3 regions of the Kitasatospora sp. NPDC051914 genome follow, and region 1 is predicted to be linked to each of the others. Evidence: riboswitches for the same ligand, from Rfam matches in the RefSeq annotation. Region 1 holds a riboswitch; each other region holds the start of a gene.

The links. A riboswitch is a leader RNA that binds a small molecule or an ion and turns the genes downstream of it on or off. The one in region 1 is predicted to bind thiamine pyrophosphate.
Region 2: it holds a riboswitch for thiamine pyrophosphate, as region 1 does, so the genes downstream of both, thiO (glycine oxidase ThiO) here and thiC (phosphomethylpyrimidine synthase ThiC) in region 1, are expected to answer to the same signal.
Region 3: it holds a riboswitch for thiamine pyrophosphate, as region 1 does, so the genes downstream of both, AB0M03_RS16825 (cytosine permease) here and thiC (phosphomethylpyrimidine synthase ThiC) in region 1, are expected to answer to the same signal.

The regions. Positions count from the first base shown of each region.
Region 1 is NZ_JBFAXX010000041.1:57,989-67,970, forward strand. Features, by position in the region: gene AB0M03_RS25490 (PKD domain-containing protein) at 1-643, opposite strand, end outside; gene AB0M03_RS25495 (NAD(P)-dependent oxidoreductase) at 946-1,860, opposite strand; gene AB0M03_RS25500 (cytochrome P450) at 1,866-2,915, opposite strand; gene AB0M03_RS25505 (class I adenylate-forming enzyme family protein) at 2,912-4,366, opposite strand; gene AB0M03_RS25510 (glycosyltransferase family A protein) at 4,378-5,118, opposite strand; gene AB0M03_RS25515 (ketoacyl-ACP synthase III) at 5,115-6,125, opposite strand; gene AB0M03_RS25520 (VC0807 family protein) at 6,335-7,027, shown strand; partial or broken gene AB0M03_RS25525 (flotillin domain-containing protein) at 7,227-7,598, opposite strand; TPP riboswitch at 7,799-7,931, shown strand; gene thiC (phosphomethylpyrimidine synthase ThiC) at 7,927-9,738, shown strand; gene AB0M03_RS25535 (CBS domain-containing protein) at 9,807-9,982, opposite strand, start outside.
Region 2 is NZ_JBFAXX010000007.1:115,254-125,235, forward strand. Features, by position in the region: gene AB0M03_RS07220 (class II 3-deoxy-7-phosphoheptulonate synthase) at 1-1,299, shown strand, start outside; gene AB0M03_RS07225 ((2Fe-2S)-binding protein) at 1,461-1,715, shown strand; gene bfr (bacterioferritin) at 1,718-2,197, opposite strand; gene AB0M03_RS07235 (sulfite oxidase-like oxidoreductase) at 2,386-3,015, shown strand; gene pknB (Stk1 family PASTA domain-containing Ser/Thr kinase) at 3,031-4,779, opposite strand; gene AB0M03_RS07245 (thiazole synthase) at 4,904-5,701, opposite strand; gene thiS (sulfur carrier protein ThiS) at 5,704-5,928, opposite strand; gene thiO (glycine oxidase ThiO) at 5,922-7,076, opposite strand; TPP riboswitch at 7,071-7,183, opposite strand; gene AB0M03_RS07260 (FAD-dependent oxidoreductase) at 7,309-8,454, shown strand; gene AB0M03_RS07265 (Rv2175c family DNA-binding protein) at 8,569-8,934, shown strand; gene thiE (thiamine phosphate synthase) at 8,934-9,578, shown strand; gene AB0M03_RS07275 (polyprenyl synthetase family protein) at 9,784-9,982, opposite strand, start outside.
Region 3 is NZ_JBFAXX010000022.1:97,554-107,535, reverse strand. Features, by position in the region: gene AB0M03_RS16855 (aminopeptidase P family protein) at 1-812, opposite strand, end outside; gene AB0M03_RS16850 (PP2C family protein-serine/threonine phosphatase) at 948-2,396, opposite strand; gene AB0M03_RS16845 (bifunctional DNA primase/polymerase) at 2,882-3,532, shown strand; gene AB0M03_RS16840 (DUF5926 family protein) at 3,756-4,736, opposite strand; gene AB0M03_RS16835 (ATP-binding protein) at 4,883-5,347, opposite strand; gene AB0M03_RS16830 (glycerophosphodiester phosphodiesterase family protein) at 5,695-6,441, opposite strand; gene AB0M03_RS16825 (cytosine permease) at 6,613-7,992, opposite strand; TPP riboswitch at 7,985-8,127, opposite strand; gene AB0M03_RS16820 (trypsin-like peptidase domain-containing protein) at 8,373-9,982, shown strand, end outside.

The DNA of each region.
Region 1 (9,982 bases):
TGTTGGGAGCGTCGGTCACGCTGATCATCGTGCTGTGCGCGATGGTGCCGTTGACCACCCTGCTGATGAGGGTGCCCGTCGCCCCCTCGACGCTGACCGGGACGGTGCCGCGCACGGCAGTGACGGTGGACCGGCTGAGCGTGACGTCGTGGCTGGCACCGGCGATCCGGACCCCGTTGGTCGTGCCCTGGGCCGTGGCCGTCAGCCGGTCGAGGGTGATCCGGTCCGAGTTCGTGACCGACACGCCGCCGGAGGCCCTGAGACGGCGGAGCTCGACGTCGTGGAGTCCGTCGATCGCGAACGCCGGTGACGTGCCGGCGTTGACCTGGGGGATCAGGTTCGACGGGGCGCCGGTGAAGACGATCGGCTTGCCGGACTCGCCGGAACGCGTGAGCGCGACCTGCCCGGTGTAGCCCTGGCCGGTGGCGATCTCCACCGTCTGGCCGGCGACGGCGGCGGCCGCCGCGGCGGTGATCGAGCAGAACGGCTGCTCCTTGGTGCCTTCACCGGAGTCCGAGCACGGCACGCCGACGCTGTTGTCGACGTAGAGCGTGGCGGCCGTCTCGGCGTGGGCCGGGGAGGCCAGGCCGAGGAGGCCGGTGGTGCAGGCGACCGTCAGGACGGCCGTGCGGCGGATGCGCATGAATGGTTCCCGGGGGTGGAGTGGGCCGGTCAGGCGTCGGCGGACCGGCCGGAGGGGGCGGTCACCACGGGGGTGGTGCCGGTCGGGTCCAGGGGGCGACGGTGCCTAACGGGACGACGGCGGGGCCGGTCTCGGTGTCCGCGTGCCGGCGCCCGACGGGCAGTGCCGTCGGGCATGCTGCGACGAGGGCAGCGGTGTGGCGGGTGCGCATGGCGACCTGTCCCCCAGAAAAGTTCCCGGCCCGCGGGCGGTGGTCCGCTCACGCACGGGCAGAGGGATTCTGGCGGGTGGCATGCGAAGTGTCACGTGATCTTCGTGGGTGTTGCGCATTCGTGATCATTTGTGGCGGACAGTGCAGAGGTCAACGCCCAGCGTGGTCGAAAGCCCTGGTCGGTGGCCCTGGTGGTGTCCAGGACGACGGGTCGGGCGAGCTGGTCGACGGCGTACGGGGTGAGGCCGGGCAGCAGGCCGCGGCGGGCCGCGAACTCGGCGACGGCGACCGACACATGGCCGATCCGGACGCGAACGCCCTGGGCGGCGAGCACCGTTCGGACGGCGGTGTCCCGCCGGTACGGCTCCGCGTCGGTGATGTTGTACGCGCCGGGTGGCCACTCGGCGGCGGCCAGGCAGGCCTCGGCGAGGTTCTGTACGGCCGTCAGGCTGAGCGGAACGTCGGGGCCGGGCAGCAACAGGAGGCCGTGGCGGACGCGTTCCAGCAGACGCGGCATCAGGTGCGGGTCGCCGGGGCCGTAGACGGCGCGCGGCCGCAGCACCACCGCACCCGCCTGCAGGGCGAGCCGGTCCGCGGCGGCCTTGGTGCGGCCGTACGCATTGCGGTGGCCGCCGCCGGTCGGGTGGTCCTCGCGGACCAGGCTGCGGTCGGCGCGCGGGTCGTAGACGCTGGCGCTGGAGACGAGGACCACCGGTGTGCCCGCCGCGGCCGCCAGCAGCCGGGCGGTGCCGTCGACGTTGACGGCGTGCTGCTCGGCCTCGGCGGGGGAGCCCGGCGGGTGGTCGCCGACGGCGGCGGCGCAGTGCACCACCAGGTCGGCGCCGCGCAGGTCGGGGTCCTCGGCGGCGGCGTCCCAGCGGACGTGGGTGCCGACCGGGCCCGGTCGGCGGCCCAGGCAGCGCACCTCTGCGCCGGCGGCGGCCGCGGCCTCGGCGAGGTGCGAGCCGCAGAAACCGCTGGCGCCGGTGATCGCGATGCGGAGCATGCGGATCAGCCCTTCCGTACGAGCAGCGAGGAGTAGCCGGGGAGGGCGGCACGGCGGTCCACGGAGGCCCGGACGACCACCGGCCGGTGCGGGGCCAGCGCGGCCAGGAAGTCGGTGAGCTGGGCGCGGGCGAGGCGGGCGCCGGGGCAGGCGTGCGGGCCGGCGCCGAAGACCGCCTGGGCGGCCTGCGGGTCGGCGGGCCCGCTGCGGTGGGCGCCGGCGGCGTGCCGGGCGACCAGCACCAGCCGGTCGCCGCGGCCGATTGGGCAGCCGGCCGCCGTTGCGTCGTCGGCGGCGACCCGCGGCAGGATCGGCGAGGGTGCGGTCAACCGGAGCAGTTCGGCGGCGAGTTCGGGGGAGACGTCGCTCCACAGGCCGGCCCGGGCGCACCAGGCGGCGGCCCGCGGGAGGGCGGCGATCGTGGTGTTGACGGCGGCGACCGCGAGCATGGCGTCCCGGCCGCCCGGCAGCAGGGAGGTGAGGTGTTCGGCGGCCGTCGTGGAGGTGCGCCGGGGCAGGCCGGGCAGGTGCTCCCGGGCGGCCTCGGCGGCGGCCTCCGCGCAGGCGCGGGCGAGTTCCGCCGGTTCGGCGGTGCTGCCGGTGAGGGCGGCGGCGGTGGCCCCGGCGAGCTCCCGGACGACGTCCACCAGGTCGACGGTGCCGGTGAGTCCGGCGAGCCGGCGGTCGAGGACGCTCTGCCACACCGGGCGCAGCTTTTCGGTGCCGTGGGCGCCGAGGAGTTCGGTGAGGTCGCGACGGGCGGCGCGGTGCTCGCCGCCGTCCTGGTCGAAGAGCAGTCCGCCGTCGGTGCGCCGGGCGGCGGCCCCGCCGGTGGTGCCCTCGGCGGTGCGGTCCAGCGGGACGCGGGTGAGCACCTCGCGGTACGCCTCGGCGCCGTGCACCAGCACGGTGCTGCCGAGGCGGACGACCGGCCGCCGGCGGGTGGCGGCGAGCAGTGCGAACAGCACCGGGTGGGAGGCCAGGTAGACCCGCCGGTCGAGCCGCCGGGCGGTGCGGTGGGCGCGCGCCGGAACGGCCGTGCGGTCCGCGCTCACCGGGCGAGCTCGCGGGCGCAGAGCCGGGCGGCGGCGGCCCGGTCGGGCTTGCGGGAGCGGCCGGCCAGCGGGATATCGCCGAGCAGGACGGCGTCCGGGCGGGCGCTGCCCATCCGGGCCAGCGGGCGTTCGAGGTCGGCGCGCAGCCGGTGCCGGTCGGCGCCGCGGCGCGGCTGGACGAGGGCGACCAGGCGTTCGTCGCCGTCCCCTGCGGGCACGCCCACCAGCAGGGCGAGTTCGACGTCCGGCAGGTGCAGGGAGGGCTCGTACAGGCCCGGGTAGATGTTCTCGGCGCGGCGCAGCACCATGTCCTTGCAGCGGCCGGCGAGGACGATCCGGCCGTCCGGGTCGAGGCTCGCGCGGTCGCCGGTGCGCACCCACGGGTCGGGGCGTTCGCCGAGGTAGCGGTCGCGGGCGGCGGCTCCGGCGAGGAGCAGTTCGCCGCCGTCGGCGAGCCGGGCGGTGACGCCGGGCAGCGGGTGGCCGAGCAGGTCGCCGTCGGCGTCGAAGGCGGACTTGTCGGCCTCCTCGACGGCCGCGGCCGGGAACAGCTCGGTGAGCGCGTACACGCCCCAGGCCTCGGTGGCGCCGGCCTGCTTGGCACGGCGCAGCAGTCCGGCGGAGGCCGGCGCGGAGCCCGTCCAGACCCGGCCGGTGAGTTGGTCGAGGCCGCGCAGCTGGGGCGGTGTCAGATAGGTCTCGGCGGGGGCGAGGCGGCGGACCTGCCGGCCGAGCACCTTGGGCGAGCGGGCGGGCAGGGCGACGGTGGCGCCGGCCGCCAGCGAGGGGACGAGGACGAAGAAGGTGCCGCCGAGCACGGCCTGCCCGGCCTGCGGGCGGACCAGCCCGGCGACCGCCCGCATCCCGGCGGCGACCGAGGCGCGGGTGTGCACCACGGCGCGCGGGGCGGAGGTGGTGCCGGAGGTGAAGACGATCACCGCGTCGCCGTCGCCGTCGTAGGGCGCGGGCGGGCGGCCGCCGGGGGTGCGCAGGGCGGGGGCGCAGCCGGGGCGGCGCGGTCCTGCGGTGGCGACCGGGCCGAGCGCGTCGAGACGGGGCAGTTCCAGCGAGGCGCGGCGGGCGAGGCCGCGGGCCCAGCCGGCCACGGCCTGGGCGGCGGCGTCCGCGACGACCAGGGCCGGGCGGGCGAGTTCCAGGCGGGCGAGCAGCACGTCCGGGCCGGCCGAGGGGTCGAGGACGGCGGCCCGCAGGCCGAGCCGGTGGGCGGCGAGCATCAGGGCGAGCGCGCGCGGGCCGGGCCGGACGGCGACGCCGAGGGTGTCCCCGGCGGCGAGCCCGTGACCGTGGTGGAGTGCGGCGGCGTACGCGTCGGCGAGGTCGGCGATCTCGCCGCAGCGGGCGCGGACCCGGACGGCTCCGCTGCGGGTGCAGCCGAGGACGGCGGGCCGGTCGGCGCCGTCCCGCAGGACGCGGGTGAGGTGGTCGAGCACGTCCGGCTCCTTCATCGGGGGTCGACGCCGCGGCCGCCGCTGCCGCGGTCCAGGTACCAGCGGGCGGTGCCGACGACGCCGTAGGCGCGGATGCGGCGGGTGGAGTTCTGCACCACCATGTCGCGGCGCTGCACGATGGCCGTGGTGTGGCGGCGGACGCGGTTGATGAACGTCCGGTCGGTGGGCGAGGGCCGGCGCGGCATGCCGCCGACCGCCTCGTACAGGTCGGCGGTGATCGCCATGTTGTTGCCGGCATGCATCCGGTACGGCACCAGGAAGCCGTGCCGGCGGTGGTGTGCGGGGCGGATCCGGCCGAAGAAGGCGCCGAGCACCACCAGGGTGCGGAACAGCCGGCGGCCGACCGGCCCGTGCTCGTCGCGGCGGGCGGTGATGTGGCCGCAGACCAGGCCGCGGGAGGCGAGCAGCCCGGCGCGGGCGGCGGCCGTCCAGCCGGGTTCGGGCAGGCAGTCGGCGTCGGTGCGGGCCAGCAGGTCGGCGCCGTGGGCGATCGCGTGCCGGAAGCCGGTGTCGACGGCGCAGCCGACCCCCTTCTCCGGCTCGACCAGCACCCGGACGGGGAACGGCGCGTTCGCGGCGAACTCCTCGACGACGGCGGCCGTCCGGTCGTCGGAGGCGTTGTCGACCACCAGCAGGGTGAAGTCGGTGTCCCGCTGGGCGGCCAGCGCCCGCAGGGTCTCGCCGATCCGGGCCTCCTCGCGGTAGGCGGGCACGATCACCCAGAGCGCGGTCACGGCACCTCCCACACCATGGTCATCAGGCTGACGCCGCCGCCGAGGCCGACCATCAGCACCTTGTCGCCGGAGCGCAGCCCGCCGTGGATGCGGTCGAGCTGGACACCGAGGGTGGCGCTGGCGACGTTGCCCAGCTCCGGCACGGTGAGCACCAGCTTCTCCTGCGGCACCCCGGTGAGCTCCACGAAGCGCTCCAGGTAGGGCACGGTCACCTGGTGCACCAGCACCCGGGCGTACGCGTCCCAGCCGAGCCCGGTGCGGGCCGCGACCCGGGTCAGGATGTCGCCGCCGATCTTCTCGAAGACGCCCCTCAACTCCTTGCCGCCGCCCCGGAAGTAGCTGTACTCGTCGCCGCGCGGGTGCCGCGAGCCGCCGCCGGGTATGCCGCCGACCGCCCAGTGCTCGGAGGCGGTCTCGGTCTCCACGTCCAGGATGCCGCCGCGCTCGACCGGTTCGACGACCACGGCCGCGCCCGCGTCGCCGAAGGTGTAGCCGGCGAAGCCGTCCCGGAAGTCGGCGAGCCCGGACGGGTCGCGGCGCATCGCCCGGCTCGGGGTCTCGCCGGTGACGACCAGCGTCCGGCGGGCCCGTCCGGCGAGGATCATCGCGCGGGCCACGTCGATGCCGTTGATGAAGCTGTTGCAGGCGTTGGAGACGTCGAAGGCGTGGGCGCGGGAGCCGAGTTCGGCCTGCACCAGGTGGGCGGTGGCCGGCTCGCAGACGTCCCGGGTGGCCGAGGCGTACACCAGCAGGTCGATGTCGAGCGGGTCGTACCCGGCGTTGCCGAGGGCGTTGCGTGCGGCGGCCAGTGCCAGCGTGGAGGCGTACTCGTCGTCGGCGGCGAACCGCCGGGTGGCGATACCGGTGGCCTTCTCGAACATCCGCTCGGGGAGCCGGAGTCCGCTGCCCGCCACCACCTCGTCCTGGAGCTGCTGCGACGTCAGCACCCGGGCCGGCAGGCCGGAGCCCACCGCGGTGATGCCCACGCTCGGAATTCGAAGGTCCATGCCACCATGCTGCCGGGCGCCGGACGCCCGCGGCCTGAGTACCCGTACTCAGCCCGGACCGGTGATCACCCCCGACCTTCGTGCTGGGCCCGGGCCGTGACATCCGTCATGCGGATCCCGGTGCGGCCGACACTGCCGGGCGGTACCCCCGCCGCGAGATTCTCGATGCATCGGGAGAACGGGCACCACCGACACGGGGAGCGGACACCATGGCCACCATCACCAGCAGCGCGACGATCGAGCAGACCGGGCAGAACGGGCAGGCCGGGGCGGGCGCGTCGAGGCTCGACGCCTTCAAGCCCCTGCTGGTCGACGTCGCCGTGCCGCTCGGCGTCTACTACGCGGCGCACGGCCTGCTCGGCCTCGGCCTGGTCGCCTCGCTGGGCGTCAGCAGCGCCGTCCCGGCCGTCCGCACCGTCGCCGGACTGCTCCGCAACCGCAGCCTCAACGGGCTGGCCCTGGTGATGCTGGTGGTCAACACCGTCGGCATCACGCTCTCCGCGATCAGCGGCGACCCGCGGCTGATGCTCGCCAAGGACGGTGCGATCAGCAGCGTCATCGGCCTCTCGGTCATCGTCTCCGCCTTCGCCGGGAAGCCGCTGATGACCGCCGGCCTCAAGCCCTTCGTCGTCAAGGGCATCGCCGCCCGGGCCGCCGCCTGGGAGCGCCTGGCCGCCGGCTCCGCTGCCTTCCGCAAGCAGGAGCGCAACTTCTCGCTGGTCTGGGGCTCCGCACTGGTCGCCGAGTGCGTCGCCCGGGTGGTCGGCGCCTACACCGTGCCGGTGGAGACCATGGTCTGGCTCGGCACCGTCTTCCTGGTGGCCGCGATCGCCGTGGGCATCCTCGGAGGCAACGTCTTCGCCGGGCGGATCGCCGAGCAGGTCATCGCCGAGTCCGAGTGACCTCCCCCGTACAGGGATTGCAGGCCCACAGGAACCCGCAGGCCCTCGCAGGCCCGAAACACCCACCGGGGGAGGCACCGTGCGCGCCAGGGGCATCAACTACGACACCGGCTTCACCCCCGACGGGGAGACCACCCGGCCCGAAGCCGACGGCCCGCCGACCGCACTGCGCGGTCGGCGGGCCGTCGCGGTGCAATCCCTAGTCGTCGGAGCCCTCCTGGACGGGGATCGGGTGGCTCACCCGGCCCGCCGCCGTCGGCTCGGCGGCGGGCCGCTGCTGCGGCTGCGTCGCCGCGAGCAGCTGCCGGGCCAGGCCCAGGCCCGTACCGCCCATGGTGAGCGCCTTGGCGAGCATGTCCGCCATGCCGTTCGCGCCGTTCAGCACCACCATGTGCTCGACGTTCCCGAGGGCCTCCGCGCCGGCCCGGACGATGTCCGGCCAGTTCTCCGCCAACTGCTGGGCGACCACGGCCTCCTGGTTCTCGGCGAGGGCCGCCGCCCGCGCCTTGATCGCCTCGGCCTCGGCCAGGCCCAGCGCGCGGGCCGCCTCGGCGGCCGCCAAGCCCTTGGCCGGGAACGCCTCCGTGCCGTTCCGCTCGCGGACGTACACCATCACCCCGCCGACCAGTCCCGGCCCGATCCGGCCGGTCACCCGCCCCGTGCTGCCCACCATGCCGGCCAGTCTGCCGCGCCGGTCCACTGGCCGGAACCCGTCTGGACCTGCCCGGATGCGGCCGCTACGGTGTTGACGTCTTGTTGCGGGCACCCGCCCGCAACCAACGGGAGCTCGGAGCACCGGGCTGAGAGGGCGCTGAACGGATCGCATGTGTGCGAACCGACCGCTGCGCCGACCGCAGGAACCTGACCGGGTAATGCCGGCGTAGGGAGTAGAGGGTCTGATGACCATCTTTGAAGCACAGCCGCAGTCTGCCTCCGGCCGGGGCGTCAGCAGCGCGTCCACCGGCTACCCCACCCCGGCCTGGCGCAAGGCCCACCGCGAGGGAAGCCGTCCCGACCTCCGCGTCCCGTACCGCGAGGTCCTCCTCACCAACGGCCGCACCGTCCCGCTGTACGACACCTCCGGCCCGTACACCGACCCGTCCTACGAGGCCGACGTGCGGCGCGGCCTGCCCGCCCTGCGCGACCCCTGGATCCGCCAGCGCGGCGACGTCGAGGAGTACGAGGGCCGCGAGGCCCGCCCCGAGGACGACGGCATCAAGCACACCTCGCCGCGCGGCGGGAACCTCCGCAACCTCGACGCGGTCTTCCCCGGCCGCCCCCGCCGCCCGCTGCGCGGCCGGGCCGGCACCGCCGTCACCCAGCTCGCCTACGCCAAGCAGGGCGTGATCACCCCCGAGATGGAGTTCGTGGCCCTCCGCGAGGGCCTGGCCCCGGAGTTCGTCCGCGACGAGGTGGCCCGCGGCCGGGCCGTCATCCCGGTCAACGTGAACCACCCCGAGGTCGAGCCGGCGATCATCGGCACCAACTTCCTGGTGAAGATCAACGCCAACATCGGCAACTCCGCCGTCACCTCCTCCATCGAGGAGGAGGTCGAGAAGATGACCTGGGCGACCCGCTGGGGCGCCGACACCGTCATGGACCTCTCGACCGGCCGCAACATCCACACCACCCGCGAGTGGATCCTGCGCAACTCCCCCGTGCCGATCGGCACCGTGCCGCTGTACCAGGCACTGGAGAAGGTCGACGGCCGGGCCGAGGACCTCAGCTGGGAGGTCTACCGCGATACGATCATCGAGCAGTGCGAGCAGGGCGTCGACTACATGACCGTCCACGCCGGCGTGCTGCTGCGCTACGTGCCGCTGACCGCCCGCCGCAAGACCGGCATCGTCTCCCGCGGCGGCTCGATCATGGCCGCCTGGTGCCTGGCGCACCACGAGGAGAACTTCCTCTACACCAACTTCGAGGAGCTCTGCGACATCCTCGCCGCGTACGACGTCACCTTCTCGCTCGGTGACGGCCTGCGCCCGGGGTCGATCGCGGACGCCAACGACGAGGCCCAGTTCGCGGAGCTGCAGACGCTCGGCGAGCTCGGCCGGATCGCCCGCGAGCGCAACGTCCAGGTGATGATCGAGGGCCCGGGCCACGTCCCGATGCACAAGATCAAGGAGAACATGGACCTCCAGAAGGAGATCTGCGACGAGGCGCCCTTCTACACCCTCGGCCCGCTCACCACGGACGTCGCCCCCGGCTACGACCACATCACCTCGGGCATCGGCGCCGCGATGATCGCCTGGTGGGGCACCGCCATGCTCTGCTACGTCACGCCCAAGGAGCACCTGGGTCTGCCCAACCGGGACGACGTCAAGACCGGCGTCATCACCTACAAGATCGCCGCCCACGCCGCCGACCTCGCCAAGGGCCACCCCGGCGCCCAGGCCTGGGACGACGCGCTCTCCGACGCGCGCTTCGAGTTCCGCTGGGAGGACCAGTTCAACCTGGCCCTCGACCCGGAGACCGCCCGCGACTTCCACGACGAGACGCTGCCCGCCGAGCCGGCCAAGACCGCGCACTTCTGTTCCATGTGCGGTCCGAAGTTCTGCTCGATGAAGATCAGTCGAACCATCACGGAGAAGTACGGCGATGGTGCCCCTGAGCCCGAGTACGACGCGGAGGCCGTAGAGGGCATGAAGGCCAAGTCGGAGGAGTTCGCCGCCCAGGGCAACCGGGTCTACCTGCCGCTGGCGGACTGACGGCGGACCGCGCTGTCCTGGGAGGCGGAGGGGGCTCCCAGGACAGCGCTTCGGCCCAGCGCGACGGGTCACACGGGCGTGGTGGCGAGGAGGCCGGTGACGCGGTCCGCTGTGAGCACGCCGAGGAGGTAGCCGTCCTCGTCGACGACGGGCCAGACCGTCAGGTGCTTGATCCGCATCGCGATCGCGGCCAGGGCCAAGCCCATGGTCGGCCACGTGAACGGTCCGCGCTGGTGCGTGGTGG
Region 2 (9,982 bases), on a different contig from region 1:
CCCGCGGCGCAGCAGCCCGAATGGCCGGACCACGAGGCACTGCGCAAGACCCTTGCGGACCTCGCCTCGTATCCGCCGCTCGTCTTCGCCGGCGAGTGCGACCAGCTGCGCGCCCGGCTCGGTGCCGTCGCGCGCGGAGAGGCCTTCCTGCTGCAGGGCGGTGACTGCGCCGAGGCCTTCGACGGCGTGTCGGCCGAGCAGATCCGCAACAAGCTGAAGACCCTGCTGCAGATGGCGGCCGTGCTGACGTACGCCGCCTCCGTGCCGGTCGTCAAGGTCGGGCGCATCGCCGGCCAGTACTCCAAGCCGCGCTCGAAGTCGACCGAGACCCGGGACGGCGTGACCCTGCCGGTGTACCGCGGAGACTCGGTCAACGGCTTCGAGTTCACCCCGGAGTCGCGCATCCCGGACCCGGAGCGCCTCAAGCGGATGTACAACGCCTCCGCCGCGACGCTCAACCTGGTGCGCGCCTTCACCACCGGTGGTTACGCCGACCTGCGCCAGGTGCACGCCTGGAACCAGGACTTCGTGCGCAACTCGCCGTCCGGCCAGCGCTACGAGCAGCTCGCCCGCGAGATCGACAACGCGCTCGCCTTCATGAACGCCTGCGGGGTGGCCCCGGAGGAGTTCAAGACGGTCGAGTTCTACTCCTCGCACGAGGCGCTGATCCTGGACTACGAGACGGCGCTGACCCGCACCGACTCGCGCACCGGCGACCTGTACGACGTCTCCGGCCACATGGTCTGGATCGGCGAGCGCACCCGCCAGCTGGACCACGCGCACATCGAGTTCGCGTCCAGGATCCGCAACCCGATCGGCGTGAAGCTCGGCCCGACCACCACGGTCGACGAGGCGCTCACCCTGATCGACCGGCTCGACCCGGACCGCGAGCCCGGCCGGCTGACCTTCATCACCCGGATGGGTGCGGGCAAGATCCGCGAGCACCTGCCCGCCCTGGTCGAGAAGGTCACCGCTTCCGGCGCCCAGCCGGTGTGGATCTGCGACCCGATGCACGGCAACACCTTCGAGGCCGAGACAGGCCACAAGACCCGCCGTTTCGACGACGTGCTCGACGAGGTCAAGGGCTTCTTCGAGGTGCACCGCGCGCTGGGCACCCACCCGGGCGGCATCCACGTCGAGCTCACCGGTGACGACGTCACCGAGTGCGTGGGCGGCGGCGACGAGGTCCTCGTCGACGACCTGCACCAGCGTTACGAGACGGCCTGCGACCCGCGGCTCAACCGCAGCCAGTCGCTGGACCTGGCCTTCCTGGTCGCGGAGATGTACCGCAACCAGTGAGGCCGGCGCCCACGATGATCGCAATGTGACAAACGCCCCTCCGCTTTCCGGGCCACCGGGAGCGGAGGGGCTTTGCTTTGCGGGTACCTTGGGTAAGGTAAGGCTTAGCGAGGTAAGGCGAGCCTTGCCGATCAACGAACACCAGCCCGGGAGAACCGCCGATGTACGTGTGCATGTGCCATGCGGTCACTGAGGCCCAGGTGAAGCAGGAGATCGACGGCGGCGCCGTCACCCCGCGCCAGATAGCCAAGGGCTGCAAGGCCGGCACCGACTGCGGTTCCTGCGTCCGCCGTATCCAGGCCCTGCTCGGTGAGCACGGTGCCCGCCCGTGCCCGACGGCCAGGCTGGCCGCCAAGCTGGGGCTGGCCGATCCCGCAGCTGAGACCTCGCCCGAGCGCGGTCTCGAAGCCGCCTGAGCTCAGCTCTCCGGCTGTTCGACGAGCGTCGCCAGGTAGAGCGGCTCGCCGAGCTTCTCCAGCAGCTCCAGCTGCGTGTCCAGGTAGTCGATGTGGTGCTCCTCGTCGGCGAGGATCGCCTCGAAGATGTTGGCCGAGGTGACGTCGTTCTTGGCCCGCATCACGACGATGCCGCGGCGCAGCCGGTCGATCGCCTCGACCTCGATCTGGCGGTCGGCCTCGAACATCTCCTTGACCGTCTGGCCGATCCGGACGTGGAAGAGCCGCTGGTAGTTGGGCAGGGCGTCCAGGAAGAGGATCCGGTCGGTCAGCGTCTCGGCGTGCTTCATCTCGTCGAAGGACTCGTGCCGGGTGTAGGCGGCGAGCTTCGTCCAGCCGTTGTTCTCCTGCATCTTGGCGTGCAGGAAGTACTGGTTGATGGCGGTCAGCTCGGCGGTGAGCTGCTCGTTGAGGAACTCGATGACCTCGGGGTCGCCCTGCATGGCGTGCCTTCCTGTAGCCGTCCGTCGCTTGCCCGCATCGTGGCACCGGAACGGGGGGTGATTCCAGTAAGTTCACACTTACTCGACTCTGTGGCGCATTGTCCGATTTGCCGATGGTCGGATTTCGTGGAGGGGCGTGCACGAGGGGCGCGCAACGCACATCGCCCGCCGTCTGCGACCATGGAGTCATGGGTCAGCACGAACCGGAACCGGCGCAGCCGGCCGACCCGAGACTCCCGCCCGGCCAGCGCCTCCAGCGCGGCTGGCCGGTGCTGCACTACGGCCCGGTGCCCCGCTTCAAGCCGCAGAGCTGGGACTTCCAGGTGTTCGGCGCAACCGCCTCGGCCGAGAAGCACACCTGGGACTTCGAGGGCTTCCACGCACTGCCGCGGGTGACCGTGCGCGGCGACATGCATTGCGTCACCCGTTTCTCCATGCTCGGCAACGAGTGGGGCGGCGTCGCCGCCAAGACCGTCGTCGACCTGGTGCCGCCCGCCCCCGGCGTCACCCACGTCATGGTGTGGGCCGAGTACGGCTACAGCGCCAACCTCAGGCTCGCCGACTTCACCGACCCGCAGACCGTCTTCGCCACCCACCGCAACGGCGAGCCGCTCACCGTCGAGCACGGCTTCCCCGTCCGCCTCGTGGTGCCGCACCTGTACGCCTGGAAGGGCCCCAAATGGGTGCGGGCGGTCGAGTACATGCGGGCCGACCGCCGCGGCTTCTGGGAGGAGCGCGGCTACCACAACCTCGCCGACCCGTGGGCCGAGCAGCGGTACTCCTACCAGGAGAAGCCGGGCGACGGGCCCCTGCGGTAACCCGTCAGGGGGCGCCTAGAACAGGCCGAAGCTGATCACCACGGTGCTGCCCTGGGGGCGGGGGGTGCCCGCCTTGGGGGTCTGCCCGGAGACCTTGCCGGTGCCGAACAGGTTCAGCCCTGTGGTCTGCACCTTGAAGCCGGCCTCGGTGAGCGCCTTGGCGGCGTCGTCCTTGCTCAGGCCGACCACGTCCGGGACGGGCGCCATGCCCTTGCTGACCACCAGCGAGACGGGGGTGTTCGGGCTGACGGAGGTGCCGGCGCCCGGCTCCGCGCTGATCACCGAACCCTCGGGCACGTCGTCGTCGAACTCCTCGCGGGTCGTCCCCGGGGTCAGCCGGGCATCGGTGAGCGCCTTGCGGGCCCGCTCCACCGGCAGGCCCTCCACGGACGGCACCGGCACCCGGTCGGGACCCTTGGAGAGCACCACCTTCACCGGATCGCTCCTGCGGGCGCGGGCACCCACCCCGGGATCGGTGGAGATCACCTGCCCGGCCTTGACGGTCTCGCTGAACTGCTGGCTGAACGTGCCGCGCAGCCCCGCCCCGTCCAGGGTCGACACCGCCTGCGCCTCGGTCTGCCCGAGCACGCTCGGCACCGTCGTGTACAGCCCGTCCGAGAGCAGGTACGTCGCCCCGCCGACCAGCAGCAGCACCACGGCGATCACCGCGGTCCAGATCAGCGGGGTGCGCGAGCGCGGCGGCCGCGGTGCCCGCGCAGGGCGGGCCGGCACCGTCTCGTCGTACGGGCGCGGCGGGGTCAGCAGGTCGGCGGGTACGTCCAGCACGCTGGTGCGCTCCACCGGCCGGTCGACCACCGCGGTGATCTCACCGGTCGGGTACTGCGGGGTCGGCCGGGTGGAGGCCGGCGGCTCGGCGTCCAGCTGGGCCGGGGTGAGCGCGCGGCGGGCCCGCTGCAGCGCGGCCAGCAGCTCCACGGCGTCCCAGGGGCGGGCCTCCGGGTCGCGGGCGGTCGCGGCGGCCACTATGGCGTCCAGCTCCCGGCCGACGCCGGGTGCGGCCAGCGAGGGCGCCGGAACGTCCTCGTTGAGGTGCCGGTAGATCACCTGCATGGCGTTCTCGCCGGTGTGCGGCTTGGCGCCGGTCAGCATCTCGTACAGCAGGATGCCGGCCGCGTAGACGTCGACCCGCTGGTCGGTGGGGCCCTCCTGGCGGATCTGCTCGGGGGCGAGGTAGGAGACGGTGCCGAGCACGGTGCCGGTGGAGGTGGTGCTGGTGACGGCGTCGCCCGCGCCCTCCGTGCCGGTCAGCAGGCGGACCAGGCCGAAGTCGGCGACCTTGACCATGCCGCCGTCGGTGATCAGCACGTTCTCCGGCTTGACGTCCCGGTGCACCAGGCCGGCCCGGTGGGCGGCGCCCAGCGCGGCCAGCACCGGCTCCAGGATGTCCAGGGCGGCCCGCGCCGACAGCGCCCCGCGGTCGCGCAGCAGGTCGCGCAGCGTCCGCCCGGGCACGTACTCCATCGCCAGGAAGACCGCCCGGCCGTCGGCGCCCTGGTCGAAGACGTTCACCACGTTCGGGTGGGAGAGGCGGGCGACCGCCTTCGCCTCGCGGATGAACCGGCCGGTGAACTCGTTGCCGCCGTCGGCGGCCAGCGCGGGGTGCATGACCTTCAGCGCGACGACCCGGTCCAGCCGGGTGTCCGTGCCGCGGTACACGGTGGCCATGCCCCCGACGGCAATGCGGCGATCCACCCGGTACCGGCCGTCGAGCAGGGCACCGATCAGGGGGTCGTCGAGCGTCATGTCCACCCGAGGAGTGTAGGGCGCAGGGGTGACCCTCGGCTCGGGACGGCGCGGCCCCGGGCCGGGTTGTGCCGATGTTGAGACATGCGGTGGCGCCCCCGGGGGCGCGGGGTGCCCCGGAGCGTTAGAACGCCGGGTGCTCGCGGGTGTCGAGGTGGGCGCGGCCGGCCATCTGGGAGGACGCCTCGGCGTGGAAGCGGCGCGGGATGCGGCCCGCGCGGTAGGCCAGGCGCCCGGCCTCCGCGGCGCGCCGCATGGCGTCCGCCATCAGCACCGGGTCCTGAGCCCGCGTCACCGCCGAGGCCAGCATCACCGCGGAGCAGCCGAGTTCCATCGCCAGCGCCACGTCCGAGGCGGTGCCCGCGCCGGCGTCGAGGATCACCGGCACGCCCGCACTCTCCACGATCAGCTGGAAGTTGTGCGGGTTGCGGATGCCGAGGCCCGAGCCGATCGGCGAGCCCAGCGGCATGATCGCCGCGCAGCCGACGTCCTCCAGCTTCCGCGCCAGCACCGGGTCGTCATTGGTGTACGGGAGCACGGTGAAGCCGTCGTCGACCAGCGTCTCGGCGGCGTCCAGGAGTTCGATCGGGTCGGGGAGCAACGTCCGCTCGTCCGCGATCACTTCGAGCTTCACCCAGTCCGTGCCGAGCGCCTCCCGGGCCAGACGGGCGGTCAGCACGGCCTCCCCGGCGGTGAAGCAGCCCGCGGTGTTCGGCAGCACCCGGATCGCGTTGCGGGCCAGCACGTCCAGCACCGAGCCCTGGGTCGAGGCGTTGACCCGGCGCATCGCCACCGTGGTCAGCTCGGTGCCGGAGACCTGCAGCGCCTGCTCCAGCACGTCCAGGCTGGGGGCGCCGCCGGTGCCCATGATCAGGCGCGAGGTGAAGGTGGTGTCCGCGATGGTGAGCAGGTCGTCGGCCATCGTCAGCCTCCCTGGACGGCGGTGAGGATCTCCACCCGGTCGCCCGCGCCGAGCACGGTCGCCGGCCAGGCCCCGCGCGGCACCACGGCCTCGTTGACCGCGGCCGCCACCCCGGTGTTCGCGGCGCTGACCTCGGCCACCACCTGGGCCAGCGTGGTGCCCGCGGGCAGCTCGCGCGGCTCGCCGTTGACGGACAGGGGGACGGGCGCCGGTTCGGTGTTCAGCATGCGAGGGCCTTCGAGTGGAAACGGTCGGGGGAGAAGGGGGCGGCGAGTCCGGGGACGCTCCCGGTGGCCAGGTACTCGCCGAGCAGGTCGGCGGTCACCGGCGTCAGCAGCACCCCGTTGCGGTAGTGCCCGGTGGCGGCGACCAGCCCCGGCAGCGCGGTCGGGCCGAGCAGCGGCGCGTTGTCGGGCGAGCCCGGGCGCAACCCGGCGCCGGTCTCCACCAGCGGAAGCTCGGTCAGACCGGGTACCAACTCGTGTGCGTCGCGCAGCAGTTCGTAGACCCCGCCGGCGGTGACGGTGGTGTCGAAGCCCTGCTCCTCGCTGGTCGCGCCGATCACCAGCTCGCCGTCCGCCCGCGGCACCAGGTAGATGTGCTGCCCGCGGACCACCGCCCGCACGTTGCGCGACAGGAACGGCCGGTACGCCGGCGGCACGTGCAGCCGCAGCACCTGGCCCTTCACCGGCCTGACCGGCGGCAGCACACCCTCCGGCAGGCCCGGCAGCAGGTGGCTGCGGCAGCCCGCCGCCAGCACCACCCTGTCGCCCGCGAGCTCCTCGCCGCCGTCGGTGCGCACGCCCGCCGCCCGGCCGTCCTCGACCAGCAGTTCCCCGGCGCTCGCCCGGTGCAGCACCACCCCGGCCCGCTCGCAGGCCGCGACCAGGGCGCGGGCCAGGCGCCGGCCGTCGACCTGGTGGTCCCCGGTGACCAGCAGCCCGCCCCGGACGCCCGGAGCCAGCATCGGCTCAAGTCGGCGGCACTCCCGCCCGGTCAGCCACTGCGAGTCCAGGCCCAGCCGGCCCTGGAAGGCGTGCAGTTCGCGCAGTTCCTCGCGGTCGTCCGCGTCCAGCGCCACCGCGAGCGTGCCCGTCCGCCGGTACCCGGTGTCCAGGCCCGTCGCCTCGGTCAGCTCGGCGGCGAACGCCTCGTACCGCTCGTTCGACGCCATCCCCAGGCGCAGCAGCGGCTCCTCGCCGTACTGCAACTCGGTGACCGGCGCCAGCATGCCCGCGGCGACCTGCGCCGCACCGCCGCCCGGGGCGGGATCGACCAGCGCCACCGACAGGCCGCGCTGCGCCGCCCGCCAGGCGACGCCGAGCCCGATGATGCCGCCGCCGACCACCAGCACGTCGGAATGGGACCGTGCCACGTCGCTGATTCTCCCTTCGCCGGCATGACCCGGATCAGGTTCGGACGGTCGCAGGCCGCTCCAGCCCGCCTCTCAGCCCGGTGCACCGGGCTCCCGTGTGGTGTGCACCCACCATAACGCCGGGTGTCGCCCACCCCGAAAGGGCGTACACGGGCTGGACACCCCGGCCGATAGGGTGGCCGCCGTGGCAGAGCTGAACAGCACGGACCGGGTCGTCGTCGTCGGCACCGGCATGGCCGGCGCGCAGTGCGCGCTCGCACTGCGGCAGGGGGGATTCGGCGGCCGGGTGGCCCTGGTCGGCGACGAGCCGCACCGCCCCTACGACCGGCCGCCGCTGTCCAAGGACGTCCTGCTCGGCAAGACCGACAGCACCGCCTTCGACATCGACTGGGAGGACCTCGGCGTCGAGCTGCTCCTCGGCCGCCGCGCCACCGGCCTCGAACCGGGCGTCCTGCACACAGACGCCGGCCCGCTCGACCACGACGCCCTGGTCGTTGCCACCGGCGCCGAGGCCGTCGAACTGCCCGGCGCGGCCGGCGCCCGGCTGCTGCGCACCGTCGACGACGCCCTCGCGCTGCGCGCCGACCTCACCCCCGGCACCCGGATCGCCCTGGTCGGCGCCGGCTGGATCGGCGCCGAGACCGCCACCGTCGCCCGTCGGCTCGGCTGCCGCGTCACCGTCGTGGAGGCCGGGCCCGCCCCGCTGCCCGGCGCCCTGCCCGCCGAACTCGGCGCGCTGATGGCCCGCTGGTACGCGGACGCCGGCATCGACCTGCGCTGCGGCACCGGCGTCGCCGCCGTCGAGCCCGGCGGCCTGCTGCTCGCCGACGGCAGCCACGTCCCGGCCGACCACGTCGTCGTCGGCATCGGCGCCCGCCCCGCCACCGGCTGGCTGGCCGGCTCCGGCGTCGCCCTCGACACGAACGGCGCCGTCCTCGCCGACGAACGGCTGCGCACCACCGCCCCCGGCGTCTGGGCCGCCGGCGACTGCGTCTCCTACCCCTCCGCCCGCTCCGGCACCCGGCTCACCGTCCAGCACTGGGACCACGCCCTGCACTCCGGAGCCGCGGCCGCCGCCTCGCTGCTCGGTTCCGACGCCGCGTACGACCCGGTGCCGTACTTCTGGTCCGAGCAGTTCGGCCGCATGGTCCAGTACGCCGGGCGGCACGGCGACGCCGACGAACTCCTGTGGCGCGGCACGCCCGACGACCCCACCTGGTCGGTGCTGTGGCTGCGCGACGGCGCCCTCACCGCCCTGCTCGCCGTCGACCGGCCGCGCGACCTCAACCAGGCCAAGCGGCTCATCGACAAGGGCACCGTGCTCGACCCGGCCCGCGCGGCCGACCCCGAGGTGCAACTCAAGTCCGCCGCCGCCTGACCCGGCGCCCGGCCCCCGACGCCCGGCGGCCGTCCGGTCACGATCCGTCATCGGTCACCCGCGCCCGGTGCGGGCTGCGTGCACGCGGGGCCCGGCAGGTGGCAGTCTGGTGCCGTGAGTGAGATCGATCCCAAGATTGACGCCCTGGTCCCGGCCTGGATGTACCTGCCCGACATCTCCGAGCTGTGGGGGGTGCAGGTCACCGAGGTCCGCAACATGGTGAAGTCCAACACCCTGCTGGCCGTCCGCCGCGGGGAGAACAAGTCGCTGCAGGTGCCCGCGGCCTTCATCACCCCCGACGGCCCGGTGAAGCACCTCGTCGGCACCCTGACCGTGCTGCGGGACTCCGGCTTCAACGACGAGGAGATCCTCGAGTGGCTCTTCACCGAGGACCCGTCGCTGCCCGGCAGCCCCATCCAGGCCCTGCACGAGAACCGCGCCACCGAGGTCAAGCGCCGCGCCCAGGCGATGGCGCTCTGATGGCCGACCCGCGCGAGCTCCTGGCGGACGCCCGGCTGTACCTGTGCACCGACGCCCGGCGCGAGCAGGGCGACCTGCCCGCGTTCCTCGACGCGGTGCTCGCGGGCGGCGTGGACATCGTCCAGCTCCGCGACAAGGGTCTGGAGGCCCGCCAGGAACTCGAGTACCTGGAGGTCTTCGCCGACGCCGCCCGCCGCCACGGCAAGCTCTTCGCCGTCAACGACCGGGCCGACGTCGCGCACGCCGCACGGCCGCAGGTGCTGCACCTCGGGCAGGACGACCTGCCGGTGCCGGCCGCCCGCGCGATCCTCGGTGAAGGGGTCGTGATCGGACGGTCCTGCCACGCCGAGGCGGAGGTCGACGCCGCGATCGCCGAACCGGGCGTCGACTACTTCTGCACCGGCCCGGTCTGGCCCACCCCCACCAAGCCCGGCCGGCCCGCACCCGGCCTCGGCCTGGTCTCCTACGCGGCCAAGGCCGTGACGGACCGTCCGTGGTTCGCCATCGGCGGCATCGACGAGACCAACCTCGACGAGGTCCTCGCGGCCGGCGCCCGGCGGATCGTCGTCGTCCGCGCCATCACCGCCGCCGAAGACCCGGGCGCAGCAGCCGCCTCCCTGGCCCGCCGCCTCCGCAACGCCTGAGGGCCAAGCCGGCCCGTCAGGGGTGCGGGGAACTGCGCAGTCCGAGAGCGGGCATCACGACGGTACGGGCCGAGCCGGTTTCCGTACGACGACCCGCATCCGAATTGCGCAGTTCCCCGCGCCCCTTCTTGTGGTTTGCCGTTCTGGCTCGGTGGGCCCAGCCCGGACTGCGCAGTTCCCCGCGCCCCTGATCGAGCTCTCCGGGTCAGTGCTTCCGGACGGTGGCGGCTTCGGCGAGGGCGAGGAGGGTGGGGCGGGCGGGGCCGTCGGCGAGGGGGGCGGCGTCGAGGGCGGTGAGGGACTGGTGGACGAGTTCGTCGATGCGCGCCTCGACGCGGTCGGCGGCTCCGCTGCGCTCCACCAGCGCCCGCAGGACGGGGATCTCCTCGGGGGCCAGGTCGGCC
Region 3 (9,982 bases), on a different contig from region 1:
CGGCGCCAGAAGGTGCCCTCGATCCAGCGCTCCGAGGTGGCGACGGCCTGGCCGAGCTCGCGGACGACGTCGGTGAAACCCTTCACCGTCGCGTCGCAGGCGGCCCGCAGCTCGCCGACCTCCCACTCGTCCTTGACCAGGCGCAGGCCGGACAGGAAGACCTTCAGCTCGTCGTCGCGCTCCTCGTCGAGCACCCCGGCCAGCGCCTCCTCCAGACCGGCGTCGTAGCCGCGGACGATGCGGGTGGGCACGCCCTCGACGGCGGCGAGCTCCTCGGCCGCCTTGCGGACGTCGCGGGCGGGCAGGCCGAGCAGCGCCTGCGCCTCCTCCAGGCTGTGCCGGCGGCCGACCCACAGCTCGCCCTGGCCGTCCAGCCAGAACTCGCCGTTCTCCCGGTCGGAGCGCGGCAGCAGGTACAGCACGAAGTCGTGGCCGCTGTCGCCCGCCGGCTCGGCGACCAGGACGGCGTCCTCGGTCTGGTCGCCGGTGAGGTGCACGTACTCGCTGGCCGCGCGGAACGGGTAGTCGGTGTCGTTGGCGCGGACCCGCAGCCGGCCGGCCGGGACGACCAGCCGCTCGCCCGGGAAGCGGGCGGACAGCTTCGCCCGCCGCTCGGCCGCGTACGGGGCCTGGGCGACCGGCTGCAGCCCGCGCAGCTCGGTGTCGGCCCAGCCGGACTTCATGGACGCGGCCAGCTCGTCGGAGACCTCCCCGTACAGGCCGTTCTTGCGGCCCTTGATCGGCTGGTCCTCCTCTTCGGCGGCCAGGCCCTCGGGGTTGTCGGACACAGCCGGGGTGCGGTCCTCGGTCACGTACGTCGCCTCCTTGCGCGCGTCTCCCCGCCCCGGGCACGTCGGATCGCGACGTGGGGGGCGGCCGTGCCCCCATGGTACGAGGACGGACCGAACGGTTGTCCGGGGCCGTCGGGTACGACCAGGGGCGGGCGGTCAGCCGAAACGGAGTGCCAGCAGCACCAGGTCCTCGGTGCCCGCGGTGTCGCCGCCGGTGACCTCCAGCAGATGGCTGCAGAGCCGGTCGGGGTCGAGCCGGACGTCCCGCGGGGCGTCGGCGGCCGCCCGGCGCAGCGCGGCCTGCCCGGCGTGCAGGCTCGGGCCGCAGCGGCGGGCGAGGCCCTCGGTGTAGAGGAGCAGCAGGTCGCCGCGGTCGGCGGTGAGGTCGACGCCGGGCGCCTCCCAGCAGCTGAGCACGCCGAGTGGGGCGGAGAGCGAGGTCTCGACGAACCGGGCGTCGTCGCGGCTGACCAGGATCGGCGGGCAGTGGCCGGCGCCGGCCAGGGTGACCCGCCGCTCGGAGGGCTGCACCCAGGCGTACACGGCGGTGGCGGTGCGCGCGGGCTCGGTGGTCTTGAGGAGGAGTTCGAGGTCGCCGAGGACGGAGACCGGGTCCTCCCCCTCGAGGACGGCGTAGGCGCGCAGGGCGGCCCGGATGCGGCCCATGGCGGCCGCGGCGCCGGGGGCGGAGGACGGGCCGGCGCCCGGGCCGTCCCCGGAGACGCTGCCGACGGTGAGGGCGAGGGTGCCGTCGGGGAGTTCCACCGCGTCGTACCAGTCGCTGCCGGTGGCGTTCTCCAGACCGGCGGTGACGCAGCGGGCGGCGAGCCGGGCGCCCTCCAGGACGGGCAGGCGGTCCGGCAGCAGGCCGCGGCGGAGCGCGTCGCTGGCCCGCCGGGAGCGGTCGGCGGCGAGCTGCCCGGCCAGCACGGGGGCGGCGAACTCGCAGTACCGGCGCAGGAGGTGCTGGCGCCGTTCGCTGGGCTCGGCGGGCTCGTCGTAGAACCAGGCGGCGGCGCCGAGCGGACCGTCCTCCGGGGTGCCGAGCGGCAGGGCGAAGCAGGCGCCGAGGCCGAGCTGGGCGGCGACCTCGCGGAACCGCGGGCCGACCGACGGGTCCCCGGCGAGGTCGGTGACGAGCAGCCGGCCGCCGTCCCCGGCCCGGCTGAGCAGCCCGGCGAACGGGCCGTGTTCGGCGGGGACGGTCTCCAGCGCGCCGATGCCCGAGCGGTCGAGGCCGAGGCCGACCGGGCGGCCGGCGCCGCGGGCGGTGGTGGTGATCAGACCGCGCCGGGCACCCAGCAGGGCCGCGCCGGACTCCAGGACGGCGGTCAGCGCGGCGTCCAGCCCCCGTGCGCGGGCGAGCAGCTCGGTGTGCTCGTGGAGGCTGGTGAAATCGGACAGCCATCCGGCCAAACGGTCCTGCAGGCCGCCGTCGGCCGGGTCGCCGAACTCGTCGCCGAACAGTGCGGGCAGCGGGAGCACCGGTGCCAGCACGGCGCCCGCGGGAGCCGGCCCGCACGGTGCCAGGTCCGACCCGAGCGCTCCCGTGCCGGGCAGCGCCGCACCGGACACGGCCAGTCCGCTCGGCTGGGCGTCGGTCATGTCGCAACTCCCCACATACTGGTACGTGTCACGCAGGACTCCCGAGACCGGACAGAACGAGTGCTATCTCACTGTTCGGCAGCAATCCACCACTTGTACACAGGCCGATCGGGGCATGTCCAGAAGCGTGACGGGGTCTCTGCCGACCGCTCGCGCGGACCGTCGCGGGAGGCGGCGGGCGTGCCGGGGCGGGCCCGCGGCCGCGCCGTGCGGCCGCCCGGCCCGGCGCGTCGCCTGACGCTCGGTCAACCTGCGGTCCGGATCGTATGCTTCCGCCTCGCGGCCGCTCCCCGGCCGGGGGCCGACTCACTCGTACGGTGGAACCGGCGGCCCGCAGCGCGCGTCCATCCGGCCGTATGAGGGATTCTCGTTCCAGGGGCGCACGTCCGAGGATCTTCCGCGCCCCTCCCTCGTCTCGAACCGCCCGCGCCCCGTGCGTCCACGGCGGTCCTGATCCCCACGGTCGCGGAGAGGAACGAGCACCCATGCGTCGGATGCAGTTGCGGTGGCCCGGAAGCCGCCGGCGGGAGCAGGGCGCGCTGCTGTTGGCGGCGCTGGAGGCGGCGGACCGCGGCTGGCCGGTGGTGCCCGGCGCGCGCGCCGTCCGGGGGATGTTCGGCCCGTGCTCCTGCGGGGAGCCGCGCTGTCCGCTGGCCGGCGCGCACCCGCACGACCCTCCGCTCGCGGCGGCCACCACCGACGGCCGGATGGTGCAGTGGTGGTGGGAGCACCGGGCGCCCGGCTCGCCGGTGCTGGCCGCCACCGGCGGCACGGTGTGCGCGGTGAGCCTGCCGACCGCCGCGGGGGAGCGCGTGCTGCGGTACTTCGCCGAGCTGGGCGTGCCCGTGGGCCCCGTCCTGGCCACCCCGTCGCGGTACGCGCTGCTGGTGGCGCCGTTCACGCTGGAGGAGCTGGGCGGGCTGCTCGCCGAGCGGCCCTGGGTGCCCGGCTCGCTGCGCTACCACGGCACCGGCGGGTACGTGCTGCTGCCGCCCTCGCAGACCGGCTCCGGCGGAGTGCACTGGGTGTCACCGCCGGCCGCGGACGGGCTGTGGCTGCCTCAGGTCGGCACCCTGCTGGAGGGGTTGATCGCGGCGAGCGTGGCCGAGCCGGACGGCAGCCGGCTGGCGTACTGAGCGGCGGCTCCCACCCGGGGCGGGGCCGGCGGCAGGGGCTCCGCGGGCCGACGACACGGGCTCCGCGGGAATGGAAAATCCGGTCGCTGGCGACGGGGGATGCACCAGCGACCGGACTGTTTAAACAGTAACAAAGATCCGGCGGGGAGCCAATTTGTCCGCCCATGGCCGACCTGGCATTTTCGTCCCGCCGCCAGAAATGTGACCGGAGTCACATTCCCCGTCAGTTCAGGGTGATCTGACGGCTCACCAGGTTGGCCCGGGCCCGGCGCTCCTCCGCGCTCAGCGGGGTGGTCTCGGCCAGCGCCTCGGCCAGTCGCCCGGCGAACTCGGCGGCCGGCTTCTCGCAGTCCGCCGCGGTGAACTCCAGCGGCAGGTCCCACACCGGCACGGTCAGGCCGTGCGCACGGAACGAGCCGACCAGCTTGGTGCCCTCGCCCAGCGAGGTCCGGTCGGCCGCGGCCAGCCGCGCCAGCGCGTCCAGCAGCTTCTCCTCCGGCACCGTCATGACCCAGCGCAGGTGGTTCTTGTCCGGGGTGCCGCACCAGTAGGCGGCGTCCACGCCGGCGACCTTCTCGGTCGGGATCGCCGAGGCGTTGGCGCGCTCCAGGGAGGCCGCGACCTCGCCGGTCGCGGACTCGGCGTCCTCCAGCCAGAACTCGAAGCCGGTGTGCACGGCCGGGGTGAACTCGGCCGAGGTGTCCAGCAGGTCCTGCAGGCGGCGGCCGCCCGGCACCGTCCGGCGGGACGGCACCGGAGTGCCCGGCTCGGTGGCCAGCGCCAGCTCCAGGGCGTCCGCCAGGTCCCGGCTCAGGTCGCCCGATCCCGACTGGGTCTGCAGGCCGAGCAGGATCGACCCGTCGGCGCGCCGCAGCGCCGGCCAGGCCAGCGGCAGCACGGTCGCCAGCGTCACCGACGGCACCTCGCCGACCGCGCCGTCGGTCACCCCGGCGGCCAGCGCCAGCGGCACCGTCGCGGCCGGCACCAGCTCGCGCAGCGCGACCCAGTCCGCCTCGCCCGGCAGGCCCTCGAACGGGCGGTGCACCAGCTCCTGCACCGCGTGCGCGGCCTCCCGGCCGTGGCAGGCCTTGTACCGGCGGCCGGAGCCGCAGGGGCACTTCTCGCGCGCGCCGACGACCGGGATCTCGCCGGTGGCGGTGGCGGTGCTGGTCTGCGACGAGGACTTTGCGGCCTTCTTGGCCATGGTTTCGGCTCCCGGGTACGGCGACAGTGCACCCGCAGCCTACTGAGGTTCGTGCCGCGCCCCGGTGCGGACGCACCCCCGCGCCCGACCGGCCGCAGCGCCGCCCCGCCCCGCACGCCCCGCGCCGGCCCGTTGCCGCGCCGCCGCTATGCCGCCGGTTCGTCCCGCTTGTCCGGCCGCAGCGCCAGGGCGGCCCAGACCGTGACCTCGCCGGGCGCGTCGCGGACGCCCCAGGCACTGGCCAGCTTGCCGACGATGCTCAGCCCGCGGCCGCCGCGGGCGGTCAACGAAGGGCTGGCGGGCAACGGCCGGGTGCTCGCCCCGCCGTCGGTGACCTCTACCGTGAGGCCGTCCGCATGCGTCCACCAGCGGACCAGGATTCCGTCCTGACCGGGTTCGCCCGGACGTTCCCTGGTGCCGTTCCCGGACACCGTGACCGACCGGGTGAGCAGTGCGTCGACCATGCCGGCCGCCGTCCGATCGCCGAGTTCCTCCAGCTTTCCCAGCGGCCGTGCGTATCGACAGGAATTGCTCAGCAGTTCGGAGAGGATCAACACCGCGTCGTCGATGACCGTGTCCGGTATCGAGCGATCGCCGAGCTCGCTGCGCATCCTCCGCCGTGCCGCTCCGACGCCTGCCGGACCGTGCGGCACCGCCATGGTCGACGAAGTCGGCCCTACCTTTTCGGGCACAGCACGCGCCACCATCAACGCCACCCCCGGGACCTCCTTCAGCGTCTGCCGAGGGATGGATGCCCCTGGAGAATGCGTCGGAAACAGCCGCGGGGCGATCACTCGCGGACATTTCAAGAGGCCGCGACGCACGGTATTCAACCTCTGATAAACCGCTTACGGTCCGTTGTGAAAGTCTTAGGAATTGAGCGTTCTCTGAGCATCCGTCAGCAGTTTGCGCTCCCCCGTGCGCGCTCCTTGCACTCCGATCCGCCGGGGTCGCGCGCTCAGCGGCCGAGCTGCGCCAGCACCTCGCGCGGGCGGTTGGTGATCAGCGCCTCCACGCCCAGCTCCACGCAGAGCTCGACGTCGGCCGGTTCGTCCACCGTCCAGACGTGCACCCGGTGCCCGGCCCGGCGCAGCGCCGTCACCAGCCCGGGGTTGCGCCGCACCAGCTCGATGCCGGGCCCGGCGATGCCGGCCCCGCCGGGCAGCGCACGGGTGCGGCCCAGCACCGGCAGCCGCCGCTCCAGCAGGTACACCGTCGGCACCGCGGGCACCGCACGGCGGATCCGGTGCAGCGACAGCTCGGAGAAGCTCATGATCCGGACGGTGGACTCCTCCGGGGTGCGCGGCAGCAGCCCGAAGCGGTCCAGCAGCCGCACCAGCTCGGCCTCCGTCCGGCCCGCGTGGCGGGTGGGGTGCTTGGTCTCGATCGCCAGCTCCACCGGGCGGCCGGCCTCGGCCACCAGCTCCAGCAGCCCCTCCAGGGTGAGGATCGAGCTCGGCCGCGGCGTGCCGGGCGAGTGCCAGGAGCCGAAGTCCAGCTCGGAGAGCTGGGCCAGGGTCATGGCGGAGACCACGCCCCGGCCGTCCGAGGTGCGCTGCACGGTGCGGTCGTGGACGCACACCAGCCGGCCGTCGGCGGTCAGCCGGACGTCGCACTCCAGCCCGTCCGCGCCGTCCTCCAGCGCCCGGGCGTACGCCTCCAGGGTGTGCTCGGGCAGCGCGGCGGAGGAGCCCCGGTGGGCGATGACCTTGACCGCCCGGCGGTCCCGGGCCTGGCCGCCGGCGGCCGGGGCGGCCTGACGGAGTTTCTGAGTGTCCACATCAACACCCTACGAGTGGTCCGATGTCGGGACGGATTCGCCACGGAAAACCCGCGGTGAACAGCTCCGTCCGGCGCCCCGGCGGGGCTGCGCGGGTCAGGCCGCGGTGCGGTCCGTCCGGCGCGAGGTGAGCAGTGCCAGGGCCCAGGTTGCCAGGGCCGGCACCAGGAAGCCGAACAGCGAGGCCGAGGTCCACGGCTGCGGGGTGAAGTGCAGCGCCGACTGCAGGTCCTTCCAGAAGCCGGTCCACCAGTCCGCGATGCCGGTCGGCGCGATGAACTGGTAGGTGGCGAAGCCCAGCGCCCACGGCAGCAGCATCGGCCACCGGGACGGCGCGTCCTGCGAGGTGTTCCAGCCGTACCGGCCGGCGCCGAGGAAGTAGTCCACCGCCAGCACCGCCAGCAGCGGCACGAACACCGCGCCGATCAGGTACAGGAAGTTCGCGTAGGTGGCGTAGAACTCGCCCTCCTGGATGCGCAGCGCCAGCAGCGTCACCAGGACGCCGATGCCGCCGGTGAGCAGGCGCCGGTCCACCTTGGGCAGCAGGTTGTGGACGGACATCGCGGTCGAGTACACGTTCGCGAAGGACTGGTCGGTCTCCCGGATCACCAGCACCAGGAGGAACACCCAGCCGGCCGCGACGCCGGTGAACGAGGAGAAGATCTTCGAGGTGTCGCCGCCCGACTGCAGCAGCGCGATCAGGCCGAGGATGTAGCACCAGGCCTGCGCCAGCGAGTAGCCGGCGAAGGTGCCCCAGTACGCCGAACCGGGGGTGCGGGCGTGCCGGGTGTAGTCGGCGGCCAGCGGCACGAAGGAGATCGACACCGCGATGATCGCGTCCGTCGCGGACAGGAAGCCGTCCCAGTTGCCCGCACCCGGGTCCGGGAAGCCCTGCCGGCCCAGCTGGACGGTGAAGTACACCATCGCCACGCCGACCGCGACCGCCACGTACTTGCGCAGCACCGCGATCGAGCCCAGCGGCCAGATGGTCAGCACCGTGGTCAGCACGCCGGCCAGCAGCACGAACAGCCAGCGCCAGCCCTGGGTGCCGGCCACGGTCTGCGCGCCGCCCGCGATCACGATCAGCTCGAAGACGCCCCAGCCGATGCACTGCAGGATGTTCAGCACCGTCGGGACGTAGGAGAGGCGGGTGCCGAACAGGCCGCGCAGCATCGCCATGGCCGGCGCGCCGGTGCGGGCGCCGATCAGCGCCGCGACGCCCAGCATCGCCGTACCGATCACCGTGCCCGCGACGATCGCGGTCACCGCGGCGGCGAAGGAGAGTTCGTGGCCGGGGAGGCCGAGCACGGTGACCGCGCTCTGGAAGCCGATCAGGCTGACGCCGAGATTGGCCCACAGCGCGAACTGGGCGCGGAAGTCGAGCGTCCGCGGAGGGGCGGTGTCCAGGACGAGCGGCGCCTCGACGCGCCGACCGGCCTCGACACCGGGAACAGGGGCAGGCGAAACAGCCGTCATGGCCGATACTCCCTACGCCGGCATTACCCGGACAGGTTCAGGCGGTCAGCGCCCCCTCGTCCGGCCCGGAACGGACCCGGCCGGTCGATCGGCGCACTCTCAGCCTGGAAGGTCCAAGCTCCCGCGTGTTCAGATTGGGACGACAGGCTAGCCGGACCCGCCGGGAACGCCAAGGCCCGGAGGTTTCCGTTCCGTATCGCGGGACCGCGGGCCGACATCCGCGCGCCGCCGCCGTGCGGATCCGCTCCGGTGCAGGTCGGAGGCATCCTGTCAGGGACGCCTAAGGATTCTTAGACGTTCTTCAGGGGGCTCCTTACGGCAACCGAATCCGACATGCGAAACACTGTGGGCCAAGGTCCTGTCAGCTATGGAGGTCGTCCTTGAGCACCGAGCACGCGAGTGGATCCACCGGGCCGCAGGAGGCGCAGCAGCAGCCCTCCGGCGAGCCCCGTACGGTGGTTCCGGCTCCCGACACCGCGGCGGCCGACGTGCCGCAGCCGGTCGTTGAGTCCGCGCCGACGCTCGCCCTCAGCAAGCTGAGCGAGCCGGCCCCGGCCGCGCCGTCCCCGTACATCGACGCGCCGCCGGCCGCCCCCGCGGCCCCCGCTTACATCGACGCCCCGCCGCCCGCGGCCCCGGCCGCGCCGTCCCCGTACATCGACGCCCCGCCGCCCGTGGTGGCGCCCCCCGTCCAGCCGCAGCCGGCCAACCCCTACGCGGCTCCGCCCGTCGCCTCCACCGACCCGTACGGCACGCCCTCGGCCCCGCCGCCGGCGCCGCCGATGCCCACCGGAGAGGTGCACCACCCCTTCGGCGCAGGCCACCCGGTCGGCGGCTGGGGGCACCCGGCGGGCGGCCCCGGCACTCCCGGTGCGGGCAACCCGGGCGAGCCCGGCGGCCCCGGCCACCCGTACGCCTCGGCCGGCAGCCAGCCCCCGCGCCGCAAGCGCGGCGGGATGGTCGCGCTGATCGCCGCGGTCGCCCTGGTGGCGGGCGTGGCCGGCGGCGCCATCGGTGCCGCCGTCACCGGCGACGACAGCTCCGGCGGCACCAGCCGCACCAGCACCACGGTCAGCGTCAGCGACAGCCGCAAGGTCACCGACCGCGCACCGGACTCGGTCGCCGGCATCGCCGCCAAGGCGCTGCCCAGCACCGTCACCATCAAGGCGCAGGGCTCGCAGGAGTCCGGCACCGGCACCGGCTTCGTCTTCGACACCGAGGGCCACATCCTCACCAACAACCACGTGGTCGCCCCGGCAGCCAGTGGCGGCAAGCTCACCGTCAAGTTCTCCGACGGCTCGTCCTACACCGCCTCGGTGGTCGGCCGCGCCCAGGGCTACGACGTGGCCGTGATCAAGCTCGACAACCCGCCGAAGGACAAGCTCAACCCGCTGCCGCTCGGCGACTCCGACAAGGTCGCGGTCGGCGACGCCACCATCGCCATCGGTGCCCCGTACGGCCTCGAAGGCACCGTCACCACCGGCATCATCAGCGCCAAGGACCGCCCGGTCGCCTCCGGCGACGAGACGGGTGCCCAGGCCTCCTACATGAACGCCCTGCAGACCGACGCCTCGATCAACCCCGGCAACTCCGGCGGCCCCCTGCTCAACGCCTCCGGCGCGGTGATCGGCATCAACTCGGCGATCCAGTCCAACACCAGCGGCTCCGGCCGGGCCGGCTCGATCGGCCTCGGCTTCGCGATCCCGATCAACCAGGCCAAGTGGGTCGCCGAGACGCTCATCAAGGACGGCCAGCCGGTCTACGCCATCCTCGGCGTGCTCCGCAACGACGACTACAAGGGCGACGGCGCCCAGATCCAGACCGCCGCCGTCCAGGGCACCCCGGCCGTCACCCCCGGCGGCCCCGCCGACCAGGCCGGCCTCAAGGCCGGCGACGTCATCACCAAGCTGGGCGGCATCCCGATCGACAGCGGCCCGACCCTGGTCTCCGAGATCTGGACGCACAAGCCCGGCGAGAAGGTCGAGGTCGA